Regions from separate parts of the Quadrisphaera oryzae genome, predicted to be linked through region 3. Evidence: predicted binding sites of a transcription regulator. Region 3 holds the regulator's gene; each other region holds the start of a gene.
What was found. The regulator HrcA, encoded in region 3, represses chaperone genes, less so after heat shock. The targets are predictions, from matches to a motif close to GNTNGCACTCGGNNNNNCCGAGTGCNANC.

Region 1: groES (co-chaperone GroES) is a predicted target of HrcA. The motif match lies at 3,405-3,433, and genes of this name have one in related genera.
Region 2: groL (chaperonin GroEL) is a predicted target of HrcA. The motif match lies at 3,465-3,493, and genes of this name have one in related genera.

Annotation. Positions count from the first base shown of each region.
Region 1 is NZ_JACNME010000001.1:232,273-237,148, reverse strand. Features, by position in the region: gene H7K62_RS00995 (GMC family oxidoreductase) at 1-417, shown strand, start outside; gene H7K62_RS00990 (amidohydrolase) at 414-1,796, shown strand; gene H7K62_RS00985 (aldehyde dehydrogenase family protein) at 1,793-3,382, shown strand; gene groES (co-chaperone GroES) at 3,573-3,866, shown strand; gene groL (chaperonin GroEL) at 4,028-4,876, shown strand, end outside.
Region 2 is NZ_JACNME010000009.1:93,668-98,543, forward strand. Features, by position in the region: gene H7K62_RS15770 (glycoside hydrolase family 2 TIM barrel-domain containing protein) at 1-1,569, opposite strand, end outside; gene groL (chaperonin GroEL) at 1,676-3,304, opposite strand; gene H7K62_RS15780 (cold-shock protein) at 3,607-3,813, opposite strand; gene H7K62_RS24130 (LytR C-terminal domain-containing protein) at 4,194-4,796, opposite strand; gene H7K62_RS15790 (DUF3263 domain-containing protein) at 4,857-4,876, opposite strand, start outside.
Region 3 is NZ_JACNME010000008.1:107,680-112,555, reverse strand. Features, by position in the region: gene hemW (radical SAM family heme chaperone HemW) at 1-155, shown strand, start outside; gene H7K62_RS24090 (DUF4870 domain-containing protein) at 133-813, opposite strand; gene H7K62_RS15180 (DUF3097 family protein) at 951-1,844, opposite strand; gene hrcA (heat-inducible transcriptional repressor HrcA) at 2,055-3,104, shown strand; gene dnaJ (molecular chaperone DnaJ) at 3,179-4,309, shown strand; gene H7K62_RS15165 (Gmad2 immunoglobulin-like domain-containing protein) at 4,585-4,876, opposite strand, start outside.

The DNA of each region.
Region 1 (4,876 bases), on a different contig from region 3:
GGGGCCGTGGACCTGCACCCGGGTCTCCTCGCCGACCCGGCGGACCGCGCGGCCCTGCGGCAGGGCCTGCGCGACGTGCTGGAGCTGGCCGACGGCCCGGTCTTCGCGGCCCTGGGCGCGCAGCGCCTGGCGCCGCTGCCGTCCGCCGGCCCCACCACGAGCGACACCGACCTGGAGGAGTTCATGAGCCTGGCCTGCACCACCTTCTTCCACGCCTGCGGCACCGCGGCGATGGGGCGCGAGGACGACGAGCGCGCCGTGCTCGACCCCGAGCTCCGCGTCCGCGGTGTGGACGGCCTGCGGGTGGCCGACGCGTCGGCGTTCCCCACCGTGCCGACGTGCAACACCCTCGCGCCCGTCGTCGCGCTGGCCGAGCGCCTGGCCGACCTGCTCGCACCCTGGGCGGTGCGACCGTGAGCGCGCAGGTGCGCGTGCTGGCCGCGGGCGTCGTCGTCGTGGGGGACGCCGCGCACACCGTGCTCGCCGACGGCGCCGTGGCGCTGGTCGGAGACCGCATCACCGCTGTCGGCCCGCGCGAGGAGGTGCTGGCCGCCGTCCTCGCGGAGCACCCCGGCGCCGCCGTGGAGGACCTGCCCGACCACGTGCTCCTGCCCGGTCTCATCAACGCCCACCACCACTCGGGCCTGCTGCGCGGCACCGCCGAGGAGCTGCCCGTGTGGGAGTGGCTGAGGGTCCACATCGACCCCATGCACCGGGTGCTCACCGCCCGCGAGGCCGAGGTGGCCGCCCGCCTCTGCTACGCCGAGGGCCTGCTGGCGGGCACCACCACCGTCGTCGACATGTGGCGGTTCCTGCACGGCGGCGCGCGGGCCGCGGAGCTGCTCGGCAACCGGCTGGTGGCGGTCCCGTACGCCGCGGAGCACCCGCGGCACGACTTCTTCGACACCCTCGACGACGTCGAGCGGCTCGCCGCCGACCACCACGGCGGCGCCGCCGGGCGGATCGAGGTCTGGGTGGGGCTGGAGCACCCCTTCTACGCCGTGGAGGCCGCGCAGCGCCGAGCTGTCGCGATGGCGCACGACCTCGGCACCGGCCTCTACACGCACTGCAGCGAGTCGCGCGACGAGGTCGCCGAGTTCGAGCGGCGCTACGGCGCACGCCCGGTGCGCGCCCTGGAGCGCCTCGGGATGCTCGACGCCCCGCGCACCGTGCTGGCCCACGCGGTCTGGCTCGACGACGACGAGATCTCCCTGCTGGCCGACCGCGGCGTCGGCGTGGTGCACAACCCGGTCAGCAACATGAAGCTCGCCAGCGGCACAGCCCGCGTGCGCGAGCTGCTGGCCGCGGGCGTCGCCGTCGGCCTGGGGACCGACGGGGAGAAGGAGAACAACAACCTCGACGTGTTCGAGGAGCTCAAGGCCGCCTCGCTGCTGGCCAAGCTGCGCGACCTCGACGCCGCGGCCCTGCCCAGCTGGGACGCCTTCGCCCTCGGCACCACCGGCGGCGCGCGGGCCCTGGGGCGCGAGGCCGACCTGGGCTCCCTGGAGGTCGGCAAGAAGGCCGACGTCGTGGCCGTGCGCTCCCGCACCCCGCGCATGACCCCGCTGGTCACCTCGGGGCCGCTGCTCAACGTCCACCACAACCTCGTGCACGCCGTGCGCGGGTCCGACGTCGACCACGTCTGGGTGGACGGCGCCCCGGTCGTCCGCGACGGGGCGCTCGTGCACGCCGACCTCGGCGAGCTCGTCGACGACGCCCGAGCCGCCGCGCCCGGCCTCTTCGAGCGCCGCGCCGCGTGGGTGGCCGAGCACGGTCTCCCGGAGGTGGCCTGGTGAGCGCTGCGCCCGCGGCCCTGGTCGACGGTGGCCGCGCGCCGGCGGAGGCCGTCTCCACCCCCGTGCGGGCCCTGCTCGACGCGTGGTGCTCCGAGCCGGCGGGGCTGTTCACCGCGGGGCAGTGGCACCCCGCCGCGACCGGGGAGCGCCGGACCACTCGCGACCCGGCCACCAGGGCGGTGCTCGCCGAGGTGGCCGAGGCCTGCGCCGAGGACGTGGGACCCGCCGTCGAGGCGGCCCGGGCCGTCCTCGACGACCGGGGCAGCACCTCCTGGTGGGCGGCGACGCCCTCGGCGCGCGGCCGCCTGCTGTGGCGGGTGGCGGACCTGCTGGCCGAGCACGCCGAGGAGCTCGCACAGCTGGAGGTGCTCGACCAGGGCAAGACCCTCGCCACGGCCCGCGGGGAGGTGGCCGGCGCCGCCGAGCAGTTCCGCTACTTCGCGGGAGCCGCCACCAAGGTCACCGGCACGACGTTCCGTCCCTCGGCGCCGCTGCCCCCGTACGCGGCGCCGGGGACGCGCCTCGTCGCGAGCACCGTGCTGGAGCCCGTGGGCGTGGTCGCCGCGATCACGCCGTGGAACTCGCCCCTGCTCATGGCCGCCATGAAGGTGGCGCCAGCGCTGGCGGCCGGGTGCGTCGTCGTCCTCAAGCCCGCTGAGGACACCCCGCTGACGTCCGTGCGGCTGGTCCAGCTCGTGGTCCGCGCCCTGGGGGAGGCGGGCCTGCCCCGCGGGGTCGTGTCGCTGCTGACCGGCGGCGGCGCGGTCGGGGCGGCGCTCGCGGAGCACGCGGGCGTCGACAAGGTGGCCTTCACCGGTTCCACCGCCACCGGGCGCGCTCTCGTGAGGTCCGCCGGGCGTCCCGGCGGCCACCTGCCCCGGCTCACCCTGGAGCTGGGCGGCAAGTCGCCGGCCGTCGTCATGGCCGACGCCGACATGGCCTCCGCGGTGCCTGGCGTGGCGCGCGGCGTCTTCGCCAACTCCGGCCAGGTGTGCGTGGCCGGGTCGCGCGTCTACGTGCAGCGCGCCGCGCACGACGCCTTCGTCGAGGCGCTCGCCGCGCAGGCCGCGGCGCAGGCGCTCGGGCACGGGCTGCACCCCTCCTCCCAGCTCGGGCCGCTCGCGAGCCCCGCGCACGCGGAGCGGGTGGCCCAGCGCCTGGCCGACGGCGTCGCTGCCGGGGCGCAGGTCGTGGGCGGCGGTGGTCCGGTGGAGGACGCCTCCGGCGGCGGCTGCTTCTTCGCGCCCGCCGTCGTCGTCGGGGCCGACCCCTCCTCGCCGCTGGTGCGCGAGGAGGTCTTCGGCCCCGTGGTGGTCGTGGCGCCGTTCGACGACCTCGAGGAGGTGGTCGCCGCGGCCGACGACACCGACTACGGCCTGGCCGCCAGCGTGTGGACGCGCGACCTGCGCACCGCGCAGCGGGTGGTCGACGGCGTGCGCGCGGGGACGGTGTGGGTGAACTGCCACGCGGTGTTCTCCCCGGAGCTCGTCAAGGGCGGCCGGCGGACGTCCGGGTGGGGCGTGGAGAACGGGATGGAGGGGCTGGCGGGCTACCTCGAGGGCAAGACCGTCTGCTCGCTGGTCTGAGCGGGCGTCCTCGGCGGGGCGGGCTGGCACTCGGGTTGACCGAGTGCTGACGGCCTCACTACTGTCCTTCTTGGCACTCTCCCTGTGAGAGTGCCAGCGCCCGAGGTCGGAGCGGCACCCGCGACGACGCACCGGCCCCCGGCGCGCGCATCCGTCCGTTCCGCACCACCAGCGAAGGGGAGGTCCGCCCGTGTCGGTCTCCATCAAGCCGCTCGAGGACCGCATCGTCGTCAAGCCCCTCGACGCCGAGCAGACCACCGCATCCGGCCTCGTCATCCCGGACACCGCCAAGGAGAAGCCCCAGGAGGGCGAGGTCCTGAGCGTGGGCCCGGGCCGCATCGACGACAACGGCAACCGCGTGCCGCTCGACGTCAAGGTCGGCGACAAGGTCATCTACTCCAAGTACGGCGGCACCGAGGTGAAGTACGGCGGCCAGGAGCTGCTCGTGCTCTCGGCGCGCGACGTGCTCGCCGTCGTCGCCTGAGCGACACCGCAGATCTGATCGACCTCTGATCACGGCTCGCCCCGGCGGCCCCACCGCCGTCCGGCGGGGGCCCCGGGGCGTTCGCCGTCCCGCACCCCGCTGACGCGCCGCCGGCCGGTCAGCGAGCCGTCAGCCACCAGCACGCCATCAGGAAGAAGGACATGGCCAAGCAGCTGCAGTTCGACGAGAACGCCCGCCGCGCCCTCGAGCGCGGGGTCGACGCCCTCGCGAACGCCGTGAAGGTGACCCTCGGCCCGAAGGGCCGCAACGTGGTCATCGACAAGAAGTGGGGCGCTCCCACCATCACCAACGACGGCGTCACCATCGCCCGCGAGGTGGAGCTGGACGACCCGTACGAGAACCTCGGCGCCCAGCTCGCCAAGGAGGTCGCCACCAAGACCAACGACGTCGCGGGTGACGGCACCACCACCGCGACCGTCCTGGCGCAGGCCATGGTCAAGGAGGGCCTGCGCAACGTCGCCGCCGGCGCCAGCCCCGCCGGGCTCAAGCGCGGCATCGACAAGGCCGTCGACGCGGTCTCCGAGAAGCTGCTCGCCACCGCGCGCGACATCGACGACAAGGGCGAGATCGCCCAGGTCGCCACCATCTCCGCGCAGGACTCCTCCGTCGGCGACCTGCTCGCCGAGGCCTTCGACAAGGTCGGCAAGGACGGCGTCATCACCGTCGAGGAGTCGTCCTCGATGAACCTCGAGCTCGACTTCACCGAGGGCATGCAGTTCGACAAGGGCTACATCTCGCCCTACTTCGTCACCGACTCCGAGCGCATGGAGGCCGTCCTCGAGGACGCGCACGTGCTGCTCTCGCAGGGCAAGATCAGCTCCGTCCAGGAGCTGCTGCCGCTGCTGGAGAAGGTCCTGCAGACCTCCAAGCCGCTGTTCATCATCGCCGAGGACGTCGACGGCGAGGCCCTGTCGACGCTCGTCGTCAACAAGATCCGCGGCACCTTCACCGCCGCCGCCGTCAAGGCCCCGGCCTTCGGTGACCGCCGC
Region 2 (4,876 bases), on a different contig from region 3:
CCGGCGGCGGCGCGCGTCGGCGGCGTCGTCGCGGGGACCGGCGGTCTGCCCGTCCTGCTCCATCGCCTCGTCGCTGCCGAGGTGCGCCTCCGCGCCGCGGGCGATGCGCTCGACCTCGGCGTGGGAGGCGTACATGCGGCTGTAGACGTCGACGTCGTGGTAGCCCCAGTCGTGCTCGTAGTGCAGGGGCAGGCCGGTGCCGACCTCGCGGGCGGCGCGCGCCATGGCGGTCAGGTTGCGGCCCACGCCCGACTCGTTGCCGAGCGACCACATGACCACGCTGGCGTGGTTCTTGTCGCGGTGCACCGTGCGCACCATCCGGTCGACCATGGGCGCCTCCCACGCCGGGTCGTCGGAGGGGTTGCGCCGCCAGCCGGTGAACCAGAAGCCGTGGGTCTCCAGGTCGCACTCGTCGACCACCCACAGCCCGTGCTCGTCGCACAGGTCGAGGAAGCGCGGGTGCGGCGGGTAGTGGCTGGTGCGGACGGCGTTGACGCCGTGCCGCTTCATGAGCAGCACGTCGGCGAGGTCCTCGGCGGGGGTGGTGGAGCGGCCGCGGTCTGCGGAGACCTCGTGGCGGTTGACGCCGCGCAGGAGGGTGCGGGCGCCGTTGACGGTGAAGACGTCCCAGTCGCCGGTGTCCGACGGGACGATCGCGACGGTGCGGAAGCCGATGCGCAGACGGACGCGCTCGGTGGCGGTGGCCACCTCGGCGTCGTACAGGCGCGGGGACTCCGCGCTCCACGGGTCGACGGGGACGACGGCCGCCTCGCCGGGCGCGAGGTCGAGGCCGAGCTCGGGCACGAGCACGCGAGCTGCTGCACCGCCGGCCGTGGTCACCTCCACGCGCAGGGAGCCGGTGCCGGCGGCGTGGTCGTAGCCGGCGTGCACGTGGACGTCGTCGACACCGCCCGCGGGGCGGCCCAGCAGGCGCACGTCGCGGAAGATCCCCGACAGCCACCACATGTCCTGGTCCTCCAGGTAGGAGCCCGAGGACCACTGGTGCACCCGCACGGCCACGACGACCTCCTCCCCCTCGGAGGGGAGGTGGTCGGTGACGTCGAACTCGCTGACCAGGCGGGAGCCGACGGAGCGGCCCACCTCCGAGCCGTCCACCCACACCCGGAAGGCGGAGTCGACGCCCTCGAAGCGCAGCACCGCGCGGCCTCCGGCCGCCACGACGGCGGCGAGGTCGTCGGGGACGACGACGACGACGCGGTGGTCGCCGGTCGGGTTCTCGTCCGGCACGAAGGGCGGGTCGACCGGGAAGGGGTACTGCACGTTGGTGTACGCGGGCCGGCCGTAACGGCCGTCGGCGTTCTGCGGCGCGAGCTGCCAGTGGCCGGGCACGGCGAGCAGGTCCCAGGAGGAGTCGTCGAAGCCGGGCTCGGCGAAGGACTCCTCGACGTCGGCGCGCGGGCTCCAGCGGAAGCGCCAGTGGCCGGACAGGTCGAGCTCGGGCGCGTCCGAGCGCAGCGCGGCGCGGGCGGGCAGCACCCCCTGGGACGGGTCGTGCTGCTCGAACCAGTGGGGGCGCGTCGTGGCACGCACGTCGCTGTCAGCGCTCACGGCCCAACTCTGCCGGACCCCGGGGACGACGAAGGGCGGCACCCCCGGCGAGGGGTGCCGCCCTTCGGGCTTCAGCCGGTCTGGCCGAGCTGCCTGGGCTCCTGGATCAGAAGTCCATGCCGCCCATGCCGCCGTCGCCACCGGCCGGGGCCGCAGCGGCCTTCTCCGGCTTGTCGGCGATGACGGCCTCGGTGGTGAGGAACAGCGCCGCGATGGAGGCGGCGTTCTGCAGGGCGGAGCGCGTCACCTTGGCCGGGTCGATGATGCCCGAGCCGACCATGTCGACGTACTCGTTGGTGGCGGCGTTCAGGCCCTGCCCGACGGGGAGGTTGCGCACCTTCTCCGCCACGACGCCGCCCTCGAGGCCGGCGTTGACGGCGATCTGCTTCAGCGGGGCCTCGATGGCGACCTTGACGATGTTCGCGCCGGTCGCCTCGTCACCCGAGAGCTGCAGGTCGGTGAAGGCCTTGGAGCCGGCCTGGATGAGGGCCACGCCGCCGCCGGCGACGATGCCCTCCTCGACGGCCGCCTTCGCGTTGCGGACGGCGTCCTCGATGCGGTGCTTGCGCTCCTTGAGCTCGACCTCGGTGGCCGCGCCCGCCTTGATGACGGCCACGCCGCCGGCGAGCTTGGCGAGGCGCTCCTGGAGCTTCTCGCGGTCGTAGTCGGAGTCGCTGCGCTCGATCTCGGTGCGGATCTGGTTGACGCGACCAGCGATCTGGTCGGCGTCGCCAGCACCCTCGACGATGGTGGTCTCGTCCTTGGTGATGACCACCTTGCGGGCGCGGCCCAGCAGGTCCAGGCCCGCGGTGTCGAGCTTGAGGCCGACCTCCTCGGAGATGACCTGGCCGCCGGACAGGATCGCGATGTCCTGGAGCATGGCCTTGCGGCGGTCGCCGAAGCCCGGCGCCTTGACGGCGGCGGAGCGGAAGATGCCGCGGATCTTGTTGACGACGAGCGTGGCCAGGGCCTCGCCCTCGACGTCCTCGGCGATGATCACCAGCGGCTTGCCCGACTGGGTGACCTTCTCGAGCAGCGGCAGCAGGTCCTTGATCGAGGAGATCTTGGAGTTGGCGATGAGGATGTACGGGTCCTCGAGCACCGCCTCCATGCGCTCGCCGTCGGTGACGAAGTAGGGCGAGATGTAGCCCTTGTCGAAGCGCATGCCCTCGGTGAGCTCGAGCTCCAGGCCGAAGGTGTTGCTCTCCTCGACCGTGATCACGCCCTCCTTGCCGACCTTGTCCATCGCCTCGGCGATGAGGTCGCCGATGGCGGCGTCGGCGGCGGAGATCGAGGCGGTCGCCGCGATCTGCTCGCGGGTCTCGACGTCCACGGCGTTGGCGAGCAGCTGGTCGGAGACGGCCGCGACGGCCTTCTCGATGCCGCGCTTGAGGGCCATCGGGTTGGCGCCGGCGGCGACGTTGCGCAGGCCCTCGCGGACCATCGCCTGGGCGAGGACGGTCGCGGTGGTGGTGCCGTCACCCGCGACGTCGTCGGTCTTCTTGGCGACCTCCTTGACGAGCTCGGCCCCGATCTTCTCGTAGGGGTCCTCGAGCTCGATCTCCTTGGCGATCGAGACGCCGTCGTTGGTGATCGTGGGGGCGCCCCACTTCTTCTCCAGCACGACGTTGCGGCCCTTGGGGCCGAGGGTGACCTTGACGGCGTCGGCGAGGGTGTTCATGCCCCGCTCGAGACCGCGGCGGGCCTCCTCGTTGAAGGAAATGGTCTTCGCCATGAGCGGTGCTCCTCCGGAACGGGTGGCGTATCAGGCGGTTCGGGTGGTGCTGCCGACCGGCCGGGCGCCCGCGACGGACGCCGCCGTCCCGCCGGGCCTGCACCCGGGGGCCTGCGGCTCGCCCAGCACGGCCGGGGAGCGCTGGGCTCCCAGGTCCTGTGCTGGCACTCGGGGTCACCGAGTGCCAGGTACCAGATTGGCACTCTCACCCGCCGAGTGCAAACACGCCCTCCCGTCGGGCGCACCCCGGACGCGCCGACGGCGCCGCCCCCCGCGGGGGACGGCGCCGTCGGACCAGGGGATCAGGCGCCAGCGAGGCGGACGGCCTCCGCCTGCGGGCCCTTCTGACCGGTGCCGACCTCGAACTCGACGGCCTGCCCCTCCTCGAGGGAGCGGTAGCCGTCCATCTGGATGGCGGACCAGTGGACGAAGACGTCCGGGCCACCGTCGACGGTGATGAACCCGTACCCCTTCTCAGCGTTGAACCACTTCACGGTTCCGAGTGCCATGGTGCGTGCTCCTGCAGCGGTGCGGTGGTCGAGGAGGGGCAGTGCGCCCGACCCCGGGTCTGGAGTCCGTGGGACCTCGCGGCCCCCCGTGCGGCCCCCCTGGCGTGCGTGCTGGAGGAGTCCTGTCGCCACTTGAACTGATCGACCGAGCCGCAGGGTAGCGGCCCGCGAGCCCGCTGGGCGAGGTCCACGAGCAGGTCAGCGGCGTGCCGGCGGCCTCCGGGCCGCGCCGCCGCCGCGTCCGCGGGCGGCGCGCGGCGCCCACCACCCCGCGCGACCTGCGGCAGACGGATCTCGGGGCCGCCGCCGGTGGGGCTCCGCAGGGCCTGCCCCCCGTCCGAGGCGCTGTCCCACCCGCGGAGGACGGGCGGGGGCGCGGGTCAGCGCAGGAGGACCGTCAGCGACCCGGCCTGCGCCGACGGGTCCAGGGCCGCGGTGGCGCCGATCGCGGCCGCGAGCGCCTTCGCGGAGCCCTCGAGCTGCGCGCTGGGGTACAGCACGGTGGTGGCCGCGTGGGCGGAGCGCTGGGCGGCGCTGGCGTTGCCGGTGCTGGCGACCTGCCAGCCCTGGGCCCGCACCTTCGCCGCCTCCTTCGCGGCGAGGCCCGAGGTGGAGGTGCCGTTGAGGACGACGACGGGGGCCTTCGCGCCCGCGGAGGCCGAGGAGCTCGCGCTCGGCGACCCGGCCGGGGACGCCGCGGGAGCGGAGGCGGCGCCCGCGCCGGCGGAGGGGTCCTGGGCGGCGGCGGACGGCTCGGTCCCGGCTGCTGCCGCGGCCGCGCCGGCGCCGGACGCGGAGGCGGGGTTGCCGAGGGTGCTGTAGGCGACGACGCCGACGCCGACCGAGGCCGCCACGACGAGCGCCACGACCACGGGCGCGAGGACGCCGCCGGGGCGCGCGGGCGCGGCGCGGTGAGCGCCGCGGCGGCCGTCGCGCGGCGGGGTGACGGCGTCGAAGTCGTCACGCGGGTACGGCGAGCTCACGCGTCGACGGTACGTGCTCGGGGGGCGCTGCGAGGGTGGAACGCGCTGACGCGCGGCGCGTCAGGGGCCGGGCTCGGGCT
Region 3 (4,876 bases):
ACCCCGCACGCAGCGGCGCCCCCGACGGCGAGCAGCCGCGGCTGCGGCTGACGCTGCGGGGGCGCCTGCTGGCCGACGCCGTCGTCCGCGCCCTCCTCGGCTGGGAGGGGGCCGGCGACGGCGCCGCCGGCGTCACTTCACGAGCCGCCAGTTGACCGGGTAGCGGTAGTCGACGCCCTGGTTGGCCTTGACCGCCGCGATGATCTCGAAGACCAGCCCCACCACCCCGACGACGACGAGCAGCGGCACCGTGAGGATCGCGCCCACGAAGAGCGTGACCACGGTCAACAGGATCAGCGCCACGTAGACGATCGTCAGCAGGATCTGGAAGTTCAGCGCCTCCACCACCTGCCGGCGCACGAACGCGCCCCGCTCGCGGAACACGAAGAACAGCACCAGCGGGCCGACTGCGCCCAGGTACAGGAAGTAGGCGGACAGGCCGCTGAGCAGCAGGCCCGCCACGATCGCCGACACGTGCGCCAGGCAGGCCCACAGGCGCTGGTCCTGCGGGCTCATCTCGCCGCGGGGCTGGCCGTACGCCGGCGGGTGGCCCTGCTGGGGACCGGGCTGGCCGTACCCGGGCTGCGCGGGCGGTAGCTGCTGGCCGTACCCGGGCTGCGCGGGGGGCGGCTGCTGGCCGTAGGACGGCGCCGGGTGCCCGTAGGACGGGGCTCCCGCGCCGGGAGCCGTCGCGGCGCCGGGCTCGGTGGGCTGCTCGCCGTACCCGCTGCCGTACTGGCCGTAGTGCGGCGGCGGCACCTCTCCGGGCTGCTGGTCAGGCTGGTCGGACGGCCGGCCGGGCTGCTCGGACACTTCTCCTCCTCGCGGCCCGGGGCTCTCCGCGGGCCAGCCCCCAGGGTTCCGGAAGATGCCACCCGGCACCAGCGCCACACGCCCGGACGGCGCTGCTCGTCGTCCCCCTGCTCCGTCTCCTGCCCCCGTCCGCGCGGTCAGCGGTCCAGCTGGTCCCCGGTGACGAAGTCGATGAGCTCCTCCACCCGCCCGGACAGGGTCGGCTCCAGGTCCCCGATGGTCCGCACGGTCCCCAGCACCCGCTGCCAGCCGCGGGCGACGTCGGCGGGGGTGTCGTGCGGCCAGCCGAGGGCCTCGAGCACGCCCTCCTTCCACGGCCGGCCCCGCGGGACCACCGGCCAGGCGTCCAGCCCGAGCCGCGCCGGTCGCACCGCCTGCCACACGTCCACGTAGGGGTGCCCCACCACGAGCACGTGGTCGGCGGCGCCGGGCGCGGCGCGCAGCGCGTCAGCCACGAGGCGCGTCTCCTTGGAGCCGGTCACGAGGTGGTCGACCAGCACCCCGACCCGCCGGCCCGGCCCGGGACGGAACTCGGCGACGGCGGCCGCGAGGTGGTCGACGCCCTGCAGGCCCTCGACCACCACGCCCTCGACCCGGAGGTCGTCACCCCAGACCTTCTCCACGAGCTCGGCGTCGTGCTTGCCCTCCACCCAGATCCTCGAGCCGCGCGCCACGCGGGCGCGGGCGCCCTCCACGGCGAAGGACCCGCTGGCGGTGCGGCCCGGGCGCAGCGGCGCCGCTCCCGAGGCCGTCCGCGCCGCCGGGGGCGGGCCGACGGGCGGCACGAGCCGCACGGGCTGGCCCTCCTCGAGGAACCCGGGCCCGAGGGGGAAGCTGCGGGTGCGGCCCTTCCAGTCCTCCAGCACCACCACGTGCACACCGCCGGCCTTCTCCACGCGCACCACGGCGCCGCTCCAGCCGGTCTCGACGTCCTCGACCACCAGCCCGACGGCCGCCGGCACCTCGCGGCTCGCGGTGCGGGCGCGGCGCCGGCCCGTGGTGGGGTCGGTGACGGTGTCGCCGCGGCGCAGCGGCGCGGAGGCGCCCCAGCCGCCGTAGAGCGCTGAGGACGACGACGCTGCTGGCGGCGCGGACCGCGGTGCGGACGCGGGGCGCCGCGGGGGTGTCGGGGGAGTCGGCACCCGATCGACGCTACCTGCGGCTCCGGCCGGACGGCGTAGGATTGGCACTCCGTGCTGCTGAGTGCCAGCAGTGGTGCCGACGAGCGGGAGGGACGCACCGTGACCGAGCCCCGGCGCCTCGCCGTCCTGCGGGCCATCGTCGAGGACTACGTCGCCACGCAGGAGCCCGTCGGCTCCAAGGCGCTCGTGGAGCGGCACGCCCTCGGCGTGTCCCCGGCCACCATCCGCAACGACATGGCCGCGCTGGAGGAGGAGGGGCTCATCGCCCAGCCCCACACCAGCGCCGGCCGGGTGCCCACCGACAAGGGCTACCGCGCCTTCGTCGACGGGCTGCCCGCCGTGCGCCCGCTGTCACCGGCCGAGCGGCGCGCCATCGACAGGCTGCTGGGCGAGGGCGGCCAGCCGGTCGACCTCGACGACGTGCTGGAGCGCACGGTGCGGGCGCTCGCGCAGCTCACCCAGCAGGTGGCCGTCATCCAGTACCCCTCCCTGGCCCGCGCCCGGGTGCGCCACGTGGAGCTGGTCCAGCTGGCCCCGCGCCGGCTGGTGCTGGTGCTCATCACCGACAGCGGCCGCGTGGAGCAGCGCTCGGTGGAGGTGCCGCCCGAGGCGCCCGAGGTGGCCCCCGAGCTCGTGACCGAGCTGCGCGGACGCCTCAACGCGGCCACCGCCAGCCGCCGTGCCGACGAGGCCGTGGTCGCGCTCGACGGCGTGGTCGCCTCCTGGTCGGCGGCCCGCCCCGAGGACGCCGCGGCCGCCGGTGCCGTGGCGGCCGCCCTGCGCTCCGCCCTCGACGCCACCCGCGAGGAGCGGATGGTGCTGGCGGGCACCGCCAACCTCGTCCGCGGCGCCGGGGGGTTCTCCGCCTCCGTGGCGCCCGTCCTCGAGGCGATCGAGGAGCAGGTGGTGGTGCTGCGCCTGCTCGCGGAGATGGCGGACGACCCCGCCAGCGGCGTCTCGGTGCGCATCGGCCGCGAGATCGTGCACAGCGGGCTCTCCGACGCCGCCGTCGTGGCCTCCGGGTACGGCTCGGGCGGCGAGGTGGTCGCTCGCCTGGGCATCCTGGGACCGACGCGCATGGACTACCCGACCTCGATCGCCGCGGTCCGCGCCGTCGCCCGCTACCTCAGCAGGGTCCTGGCGCGGTGACCCGCCCCGCCGCACCTGCCGCGCCCGCCCTGCTGCACCGACCGACCTGCCCACTCCTCAGGAGCGTCTGACCCGTGCCGACCGACCACTACGCCGCCCTCGGGGTGCCGCGCGACGCGAGCACCGAGGACGTCAAGAAGGCCTACCGCAAGCTGGCCCGCCAGCTCCACCCCGACGTCAACCCCGACGCCGGGGAGCGCTTCAAGGAGGTCTCGGCCGCCTACGAGGTGCTGAGCAACCCGGACAAGCGGCGGGTGTACGACGCGACCGGCAGCTCCGGCGGCGGCTTCGGCGGCGGCGGGTTCCCGGGCGGCGGCCAGGCCTTCGACCTCGGCGACCTGTTCGGCACCTTCTTCGGCGGTGGGGGCGGCGCCGCGCGCGGCCCGGTCTCGCGCGCCCAGCCCGGCCAGGACGCCCTGATCCGCCTCGAGGTGGACCTCGCCGAGGCCGTCTTCGGCGCCGAGCGCGAGATCACCGTCGACACCGCCGTCGTCTGCCCGACGTGCAACGGGAACTGCGCCCAGCCGGGCACCCAGGTCCGCACCTGCGACGTCTGCCACGGCCAGGGACAGGTGCAGCGCGCCGCCCGGTCGCTGCTCGGCCAGGTGCTCACCACCTCCCCCTGCCCCGCCTGCGGCGGCTACGGCACCACCATCCCCGACCCGTGCAACGAGTGCGCCGGTGACGGCCGCGTGCGCCGTCGGCGCACGCTGACCATCCGCGTGCCCGCCGGCGTGGACACCGGCACCCGGATCCAGCTGTCCGGCCAGGGCGAGGTGGGCCCGGGCGGCGGTCCCGCCGGCGACCTCTACGTGGAGGTGGTCCAGCGCCAGCACGACCTCTTCACCCGCCGCGGCGAGGACCTGCACGCCACCCTGCCCGTGCCGATGACCGCGGCGGCGCTCGGCACGGTGCTGGAGATGGAGACCCTCGACGGCCTGCGCGAGGTGGAGGTCCGGCCCGGCACCCAGCCCGCCGAGGTGGTCACCCTGCGCGGCCTGGGCGCGGCGCGGCTGCGCTCCGGCGGTCGCGGCGACCTGCACGTCCACATCGACGTGCAGGTGCCCAAGGGTCTGGACGACGAGCAGGCCGAGCTGCTCCGCCAGCTGGCGGCGCTGCGCGGCGAGGAGCGCCCCGAGGGCCGGCTCTCACCCGCCTCCGGCGGGGTGTTCTCCCGCCTCAAGCGGGGCTTCTCCGGCCGCTGAGGCACTGCTCCTGCACTGCTCCTGCACTGCTCCTGCACTGCTCCTGCACTGCTCCTGCACTGCTCCTGCACTGGTCCAGCGCTGCTCCTGCTCTGCTGTGAAAGCTGACGCGACTGACCGCGGTCACCTCCGGAGGTGACCGCGGTCAGTCGCGTCAGCACCGTGCTGGGCCGACGCGTCCGCAGGTGACCACGGTCACCTGCGGAGGGCGGTGCAGGGCGTCCGCCGACGGCGTCAGGCGACGGCGCCTGCCGACGACGGCCAGGCGACGGCGGTCAGTCGACGTAGAAGGTGACCTTCGCGGCGCCGGAGCCGACCTTGCCCTCGCCCGCGGACTCGTCAGGCACCCAGACCTCGGCGGTGCAGGGAGCGCAGGTGCCCTTCTGGACGGTCTGGGGGATGGAGAAGTCGCCCACCGCGCCGTTGGCGCCGGCGTCGGTGTACCCGTCGGACAGCACCGTGCCGTCGGCCTGCGTGATCTTGTACAGCAGGGTGCCCTCGGGCGCCGAGCCCTGGCCGACGATCCCCATCGGGCCGGCCGGCAGGTGCTCGCCCTCGGTGGGAGCG